Regions from separate parts of the Leuconostoc sp. XM4 genome, predicted to be linked through region 1. Evidence: predicted binding sites of a transcription regulator. Region 1 holds the regulator's gene; each other region holds the start of a gene.
The links. The regulator HrcA, encoded in region 1, represses chaperone genes, less so after heat shock. The targets are predictions, from matches to a motif close to TTAGCACTCNNNNNNNNNGAGTGCTAA.
Positions count from the first base shown of each region.

Region 2: the regulator HrcA is predicted to act here: its motif matches at 1,734-1,760, upstream of groES (co-chaperone GroES).
Region 3: the regulator HrcA is predicted to act here: its motif matches at 1,959-1,985, upstream of RHP64_RS02815 (ATP-dependent Clp protease ATP-binding subunit).

Region 1 covers NZ_CP134507.1:1,324,246-1,327,463, reverse strand. Annotated here, with positions in the region: gene ribF (riboflavin biosynthesis protein RibF) at 1-658, shown strand, start outside; gene hrcA (heat-inducible transcriptional repressor HrcA) at 780-1,805, shown strand; gene grpE (nucleotide exchange factor GrpE) at 1,822-2,391, shown strand; gene dnaK (molecular chaperone DnaK) at 2,478-3,218, shown strand, end outside.
Region 2 covers NZ_CP134507.1:1,729,154-1,732,371, forward strand. Annotated here, with positions in the region: gene groL (chaperonin GroEL) at 1-1,393, opposite strand, end outside; gene groES (co-chaperone GroES) at 1,422-1,706, opposite strand; gene RHP64_RS08760 (YitT family protein) at 1,830-2,663, opposite strand; gene RHP64_RS08765 (DUF956 family protein) at 2,693-3,052, opposite strand; gene RHP64_RS08770 (PTS system mannose/fructose/sorbose family transporter subunit IID) at 3,131-3,218, opposite strand, start outside.
Region 3 covers NZ_CP134507.1:536,318-539,535, forward strand. Annotated here, with positions in the region: gene RHP64_RS02815 (ATP-dependent Clp protease ATP-binding subunit) at 1-1,834, opposite strand, end outside; gene RHP64_RS02820 (hypothetical protein) at 2,020-2,193, shown strand; gene RHP64_RS02825 (rod shape-determining protein) at 2,290-3,218, shown strand, end outside.

The DNA of each region.
Region 1 (3,218 bases):
GCAATTTACTTCTAAACTTGCTAAATTAGGTGGTCAACAGTTTGTAGATGAGGTGGTCATGCAATTAAACCCTGTTACGGTGGTAGCAGGATTCGACCATTTGTATGGTGCAGCGGGAACGGATAGTGATATGCTACATTTAGCAACATATGCAACTAATCGCTTTGATGTTATTACTGTGTCTGAATTTGATGATTATAATCAGAAAGTTTCTTCTTCAACAATTCGATCTATGTTAGATCAGGGGAACGTAGATGGCGCCGCACAGCAGCTTAGTCGTGTCCATTCGACATCAGGTATAGTCGTCCATGGCGAAGCTAGAGGCCGTGAATTAGGCTTCCCAACTGCCAATATACAAACACCTGAAGAGGAATGGCTGCCTGGTATTGGTATCTATGCTGTAAAAATAAAAGTATATGATACTTGGTATCTAGGAATGGCTAGCATCGGACGCAATGTGACGTTTGGTGATGCTCGTCCAATCACAGTTGAAATTAACATTTTAGATTATCAAGAAGAAATATATGGTGAGTTTGTTCAGATACAATGGTGTCATTATCTGCGTGGTGAAGTGAAATTTGAAAACATTCAAGCACTGATAGATCAACTTAATGAAGATGCAAGACAAACAAGGCATTATTTTAATACAAAATTATAAAATACAGTTTTTTGGCACTCTTATAAAAAGAGTGCTAAAAAGACTTGCATTATTTCTCAAATAGTGTATTATAATAAGTGTTAGCAGTTAGATATAGTGAGTGCTAAAAGGAGTCGATAATATGGCGCTAACAGAACGACAAAAGTTAATCTTAACCGCCATTATTTATGAGTATACACAGCGTGAGCATGCGGTTGGTTCAAAAAGTCTACAAGAACATCTAGATATTAAAATTAGCTCTGCTACGATTCGTAATGAAATGGCAGCGCTAGAATCCGATGATCTTATAAAAAAATTGCATACTTCTGCTGGTCGAGTACCATCATACGAAGGGTATCGTTATTATTTAGATCACCTGATGATGACACGCAGAGCGACTGATCGCGATGTACAAGCGGTCATTCAATCATTCCGTGGAAACTTCCATGAGATAGATGATTTGCTAGACGAAACAGCTAGGACTTTATCAAATTTAACTGGTTATACTGCGTTAATTTTGAAGCCAAGGCGAATTGATATTAAAGTTTCGGGATTTCGATTGGTTCCATTGGAGGGCCATCAGCTGATTGCAGTATTGGTTACTAATGATGGTAAAGTGACTAGCCAGACATTTAAATTACCAAATGAAATGGCGATTGAATCGTTAGAAAGTATGGTTGCATACATCAATGATCAGATGGTCGGTCGACCGGTTAATGATGTGTTGCGTATGATGCAGTCTGATGAGTTGCCTACGCAAATGAGTCGCATGATTAAAACGCCGGCAGCTTTTTTGCAACTATTTGGCGACGTGTTAGCACGATCGAACGGAGATAACGTCCATATTGGCGGCCGATTGAATGTTCTAGACTTTAGTAAAGAAACAGATATCGCTGATGTGAAGCCTCTGTTGGAATTTTTGAACAATGCTGAGGATGTTAGACAAATTGCTTCGCCAACACGAGATGTTCAAGTTAAAATTGGACGTGAGATTGGCGAGCCATTACTTTCAGAGTTCAGCTTGATTACGCGTGGATTTTTGGTACCAAATCAAGGAAGTGGTATTATTGCTTTACTTGGTCCAATTCCTATGTCATATAGTACCAATACGTTGCTTACAGACGCGTTTGGTGAAGCGTTAAGTCGCAAAATGATTGAATATACATAGCTAGGAGGTCACACTTGTGACAGAAAAAAACGAAGAAGTTGTAGAAGATAGGAACATTTCTGATCAAACTGATGAAAATTTGACCGAAGAAATTGAATCTGAAGCTGATGATTTGCAGGTGGAGCCTGATCCGAAACAAGCGGAAATTGATAAGCTAACAGAGCAAGTTAACAACCTCGAAGAAAAATTATTACGTTCACAAGCAGAAATTCAAAATATACAACAGCGTAATGCGCGTGAACTACAAAATGTACGCAAGTATGATGGACAAAAATTAGCCAGTGCAGTATTGCCAGCCGTTGATAATTTGGAAAGAGCCCTTCAAGTTGAAGCTAACGATGAAGTGTCAAAGCAAATTAAAACAGGTGTGGAGATGACACTTAAGACGTTAAATCAAGCTTTAACAGACAATGGTATTACGTCAACGGGTGAAATTGGTGAATCTTTTGATCCAACTAAGCACCAAGCAATTCAAAGTGTTGAGTCAGATGAAGTTGAATCTGACCAGATTGCACAAGTTTTGCAAAAGGGTTACATATTACAAGACCGCGTAATTCGACCAGCAATGGTTTCAGTGGCGAAATAAGAACGATTTTGCATGGTGATTCAATCGATGAGATACCACACCTTAAAAAGATGAAAATGATTTTAAAGTAAAGGAAGAAAATATTTATGTCAAAAATTATTGGTATTGATTTAGGAACGACAAACTCAGCTGTTGCTGTCCTTGAAGGTGGCGAACCAAAGATCATCACAAATCCAGATGGTGGTCGTACAACACCTTCAGTTGTCTCATTTAAAAATGGCGAAAGTCAAGTGGGTGATGTTGCAAAGCGTCAAGCAATTACAAACCCAGACACGATTATTTCAATCAAGTCTCACATGGGTGAAGCTGGTTATAAAGTTAATGCCAATGGTAAAGACTACACACCACAAGAAATTTCAGCAATGATTTTGCAATATATTAAGGGCTATGCTGAAGATTACTTAGGTGAAAAGGTTGAAAAAGCTGTTATCACAGTTCCTGCCTACTTTAACGACGCACAACGTCAAGCTACTAAGGATGCCGGTAAGATTGCTGGTCTGGAAGTAGAACGTATCATTAACGAACCAACAGCTGCCGCATTGGCTTATGGTTTGGACAAGCTAGATAAGGATGAAAAAATTCTTGTCTATGACTTAGGTGGTGGAACATTCGATGTGTCAATCCTTGAATTAGGAGATGGCGTGTTTGAAGTTTTGTCAACAAACGGTGATACTCATCTTGGTGGTGATGACTTTGATAACAAAGTTATTGACTATTTGGCAGAACAATTTAAGTCAGAAAATGGTGTTGATTTAAAGGATGACAAATTAGCTTTGCAACGTTTGAAGGATGCCGCAGAATCAGCTAAGAAGACTTTGTCATCTGCA
Region 2 (3,218 bases), 400 kb from region 1:
TGTTAACAATCACTGATCCTTCTAAGCCAGCATTTTCAGCGATTTGACGAACAGGTGATTCCAATGCTTTAATAACAGTATTGATACCAGTTTGAACGTCGCCTTCTTCTGACAAAGCTGAAACAGCAGCAATAACATTCACCAAGGCTGTACCACCACCGGCAACGAAACCTTCTTCGACAGCAGCACGCGTTGCATTCAAAGCATCTTCAATGCGGTACTTACGTTCTTTCAATTCAGTTTCTGTGGCTGCACCAACGTTAATAACAGCGACACCACCAGCCAACTTTGCAAGACGTTCTTGCAACTTTTCACGATCAAAATCAGAAGTTGTTTCAGCAATTTGTTGCTTGATTGTGTCAACACGAGATGCGACAGCACCCTTATCACCTGAACCTTCAACAATTGTTGTGTTATCCTTTGTGATGTTAATCTTTGAAGCTTGACCAAGTTGATCAATTGTAACATCCTTCAAATTCAAACCAAGATCTTCAGTAATTACTGTACCGCCAGTTAAGATAGCGATATCTTCCAATTGTGCCTTACGACGATCACCAAATCCTGGTGCCTTAACCGCAACAACATTGAATGTACCACGCATCTTGTTCAAAACTAATGTTGGCAAGGCTTCACCGGTAATATCATCAGCAATGATCAACAAAGCACGTCCTTGTTCAACAACACTTTGCAATACTGGCAAAATATCTTGAATGTTACCAATCTTCTTATCAGTAATCAAGATGTATGGATTATCTAGGTTAGCTTCCATTTTGTCATTGTCAGTCACCATGTATTGTGACATGTAACCACGATCGAATTGCATACCCTCAACAACATCAAGTGTTGTTTCGATACCCTTTGATTCTTCAATGGTGATCACACCGTCATTACCAACTTTATCCATTGCTTCAGCAATCAATTCACCAACTTCTTCATTGGCGGCTGAAATTGATGCAATTTGAGCAATTTCATCTTTAGTATTAACTGTGTGTGACATTTCATGCAGCTTTGCAACGGCTGCTGCAGTTGCTTTTTCAATGCCTGTTCGAATCCCAACTGGGTTGGCACCAGCAGTCACGTTCTTCAAACCTTCACCGACAATTGCTTGAGTCAAAACAGTAGCGGTTGTTGTACCATCACCTGCGATATCATTTGTCTTTGAAGCAACTTCAGCGACAAGCTTAGCGCCCATATTTTCAAAATGGTCTTCTAGTTCAATTGCTTTAGCAATTGTTACACCATCATTGGTAATGGTTGGTGCACCATATGATTGTTCCAAAACAACATTACGACCCTTTGGTCCAATAGTCGTTTTAACTGTATCAGCTAACTTGTCAACACCGGCCTTCATCTTTGCACGTGCATCTTCTGAAAACTTTAATTCTTTAGCCATGATTTAAATATCTCCTTTGATTTGATAATTATTCGACAACTGCAACTATGTCTTTTTCGTGCAATGCTAAGTAATCTTGCCCTTCAAATGACACTTCTTGTCCTGCATACTTATCAAACAAGACTTCATCACCGACTTTAACTGTCAAATCACGGACTGTGCCATCATTTAAGACATAACCCGTACCCGCAGCTACAACTTTACCAGTAACAGGCTTGTCCTTGGCATTACTTGCCAAAACAATCCCACCGACAGTTTCTTCTGCAGCTTCCGTTACTTCAATAATCACACGATCACCCAATGGCTTCAACATGGATTCATACCTCCGAGATTTTCTTTTTTAGCACTCTTTAAACATGAGTGCTAATTACAATTTTAAGTATAACACTATCATCAAAAATGTCAACAAAAAAGACGTGATCTAGTTGTCACGTCATCAAAGAAAAGTCCCTCCATGCGCCTCAGAAATATCATAAGCGATCGTAAAAGCCTCCGGATCAACTTGATGAATGCCACGCAAAAAATGATTATACTCATGATTATCAAGGACCACCATCAACATTTCACGTCCATCACCCATATAACCGCCACGAACATCCATAATTGTGAAGCCCTTGTCACCATCGAGCAAATATTTTTTCAAATCATCAATGCGATCATTTGTTGTAATGTAGACCATTTTACGACGATCCAAACCAGTTTCGATATAGTTCATCACAACCGCAGTAATAACTAATGAAAAAAGCGCCAAAATCAGTGCTTCTAACCCTTGCGTTACCAAGTTCCCTAACGAAACAACTGTATCAATTGCCAGCAGAGATAAAGCTGGTGAAATGCGAAAATACTTCTTAAAAATCATCGGAGGCACTGCAGTTCCACCACTAGAAGCATCAATTCGATAAAGCAATGCTACACCAACAGCAAAAATACTACCACCAACAAGCACCGCAAAGGTTCGATCTTGTAAAACTTGAAAACTTGGTGTAACTTTCAATAACACCGGCAAAACAATACTGCCAAAAGCAATTCGCGCTGTGGTACCACGATCCAAAAAAACAGCTGCCAAAACAATCATAATCAAATTGACGATCAACACAGTAGCTGCTCGATCAAAACCCACCAATTCGTTAATTAAAATAGCCAATCCAGTTGCGCCACCAGCAGCAACTTTTGCCGGTGCATAAAAAAAGTTAATGCTGATTGCTACGATTTCGAGTGCCATTACAATAACAATATAACGTAGTGCTTGATAGTTTTTAAGTATTTTCATTTAATATCCTCATTGTTTGTGGCATTCATTTATTTGCGTTTGAATCGTGACCGAATAGTATCCCATAAGGATGCAGTTCGTAATATTTTGTCGTTTCCTAGATGCTCACGCATCACTTTAAGTAAACTGCCCGACGACTTAGCAGAAAAATCTAAATCAATTTTATCTGTTTTAATTTTAAATCGGCGACTAACTCGATTCCCTGTGACGTGTACGTAGACAGCGCTTATGTTTTTCCAAGGAATTTGAATATAATCTTCAACATTATTATCATTAAAGAACTCGAACGCCTGATCTCCTACTAAAATCTTACCATACTTCGCCCCAATACCTAGATAAGAAATGCCTTGCGTTGTATATTCTGCTTTTGCGTTTAAAGACTGTACCATGAATATGTTCCCCTATTATTTTCTATGTACCATTAAAAGTGCTTGCCAGATTGACAAGCACTTTTAACATGAATGCTATTACATTATGTTTAAGGCATGCATTACGATACCAAAGATAAAGATACCAATAATCATAACGATTGGTGATACTTTTTTCTTCAACAAC
Region 3 (3,218 bases), 790 kb from region 1:
CAATGTGCAAATCGTTGTCAGACAAGTTATCATTCATATCAGTCAATAACAAGTCGACAATTTTTAGTAGATGATCTTGTGACAAAGGTTGGAAATCAATGATATCGTCTAAACGGTTCAAGAACTCTGGACGGAAATAATTTTCCAAACGTTGCATCAAACGATTTTGTTGATCAACTTGGGCGAATCCCACAGGTGTATTTCCTGTGTCTGTTGAACCAGCGTTAGAAGTCATAATAATGACAGTATCTTTGAAACTCACTATGTGACCTTGTGCATCAGTTAGACGGCCATCATCAAGAATCTGTAAGAACATGTTCATTACATCTGGATGTGCTTTTTCTACTTCATCAAAGAGCACCAGTGAGTAGGGACGACGGCGAACTTGTTCTGTTAATTGACCAGCCTCTTCGTAACCGACATAACCGGCAGGAGCACCAATCATTTTAGAAACGGTATGTTTTTCCATGTACTCTGACATGTCGAAACGAACCATTGCATCTTTGCTACCAAACATTTCCTTAGCTAATTGCTTGGCAGTTTCAGTTTTACCAACACCGGTCGGCCCGACAAATAGGAATGATCCAATTGGACGACCAGATTTTGTTAGACCAATACGATTACGGCGAATCGCCTTGGCTAGTTTTTCTACTGCCTCATCTTGACCAATAACATGTTTCGATAAGTTTTTGTCCAAATCTTTTAGTTGATTAGCCTCGTTTTCTTTTAAAGCTCCGACCGGAATATCAGTTTTATCTTCAACAATTTTTAATATATCTTGCTCTGTTACTGTTTGTGGCTTCGACATTTCGGGGTGAGCCTCGACTTGTGCCTTTTGTGACTCAAGTTGGTTTACCTGATCACGCCAATAGCTTGCTTTTTCAAAATCTTCTTTATCAATTGCTTCTTGCTTTAATTTATCAGCTGCTTCGATATTCACTTGAATAGTTTTGGGGTCCGCAACTTTCATTGTCAAATTTTTACGTGAGCCAGCTTCATCAAGTAAATCAATTGCTTTATCCGGTAGGAATCTTTCTGGAATGTAACGATCAGATAGTTCAACAGCTGCTTGAAGGGCAGAATCACTGAACGTAACATAGTGATACTTTTCATACCGTTCACTAATTCCTTCTAAAATCGTGATAGTTTCTTCTTTAGAAGGTTCTTCGACTTGCACTGGCTGGAAACGACGGGCAATAGCACCATCTTTTTCAATTTTTCGATACTCATTTAAAGTTGTTGCACCGATTAATTGGAACTCACCACGAGCTAGGGCAGGCTTCAAAATATTACCTGCATCCATACCACCTTCAGCATTTCCGGCACCCATAATTTCATGAATTTCATCAATGAACAAGATGACATCATCGCTGTTCGTAACTTCTTTCATTAATTCACGCATCCGTGCTTCGAATTGACCACGCATGCTCGTACCTTGAACTAAGGCCGACATTTCCAAACGAATAACTTCTTTATGCTGTAACTTTTCAGGCACCTTTCCAGCCACAATAGCTTGCGCTAGGCCTTCAACAATAGCTGTTTTACCAACACCAGGTTCACCAATTAGTACTGGATTATTCTTTGTACGACGATTTAAAATTTCAATTGTGCGAGCAACTTCGTTATCTCGACCAATAACAGGGTCGAGCTTTCCGTCGCGAGCTTGTTTGGTTAAATTAATACCAAACTCATCAAGTAAGCGTCTTTTTTTATTACCATTATTATTTTTTTGTGCTTGTGTATTTTGTTGTCCTTGTGCTTGCGCCATTTGTTCATTCATTGCGCGAAACATTTCATCTAAATTACCAAAACCAAACGAATCTTGTTGTGCCATATCTTTTACTTAGTGTGAAGCACCATGGAATACAGTTATTGCATTTCACCATAGTATTGCACACGATTCCTTTCTGTAGGTTATGCTTTAATTATAGCACGATTTAAGAAAAATGCAATTAAAATTAGCACTCGTTAAAGTAGAGTGCTAATTTTAAAAATGTTATACTGTCTATGAGGTGAATTATGGATTATACACAAGCATTAAATGATTTGCGTGATGGGAAAATAGACGAAATTGAAGTGACACCAGCAGTATTTCCGGAATTTCAAAAGGCATGGGCAAATTTCGCATATCAGAATACTATTCGTGGTATTGCTCACGCTCACGGTAAAGTTACATATGTTCGCTCAAATTGATGTGCGAATTAAACCAGTTTTATGCTACAATATTATAAGTTAAGTAAAATTTAAATGTGTTGCAATTGCAGTCGTAACACGATAAGGGGCAGTACAGTGGCATTTTCATTTGGACAAAAAAATGTTGGTATCGATCTGGGTACCGCTAACACATATGTATATATCGAAGGTCGTGGCATCATATTGCGTGAACCATCAGTAGTTGCGCGTAATACACAAACCAATGAAGTCGTTGCTGTAGGTTCTGAAGCTAAAGACATGTTAGGCCGAACACCTGCAAGTATCGCTGCTATTCGTCCGATGCGTGACGGTGTTATTGCCGATTATGATACAACCGTTGCAATGATTCGTTACTATTTGCAAAAAGCACTTGGCGGACGTATTGGCAAACCTTATGTAACGATTGGCGTACCTTCAGGTGTAACAGCTGTTGAAAGACGTGCTGTTATTGATGCTGCTCGTGTTGCTGGCGCGCGTGACGCTTATGTTATAGAGGAGCCTTTTGCCGCAGCGGTTGGTGCTGGGTTACCAGTTATGGATCCTACTGGATCAATGGTTGTTGACATGGGCGGCGGAACGACTGATGTTGCGACAATTTCATTAGGTGGAATTGTTTCAAGCCGTTCAATCCGTATAGCCGGAGACAAGCTGGACGAAGCAATTGCTAATTTTGTTCGTAACAAATATAATGTTACCATTGGTGAGCCGACAGCTGAAAGACTCAAAATCGAAATTGGTGCTGCATCACTAGCTTTAGCACGTACCTTACCAAATGCTACAGTCAGAGGTCGTGACTTATTGACTGGTTTGCCTAAGACAATTGATGTTACCGCTGAAGATGTAGCCACATCAATTCAAGAACCAGTGCAAGAAATCGTGGCAGCTATTCGTGAGACGTTGGAATCGACTCAACCGGAGTTAGCTGCAGATGTTATTGATCACGGTATGATTTTGACCGGTGGTGGAGCATTATTGCGCGACATTGAAAAAATTATTCAGGATGCAACTAAGGTACCAGTTTTAAT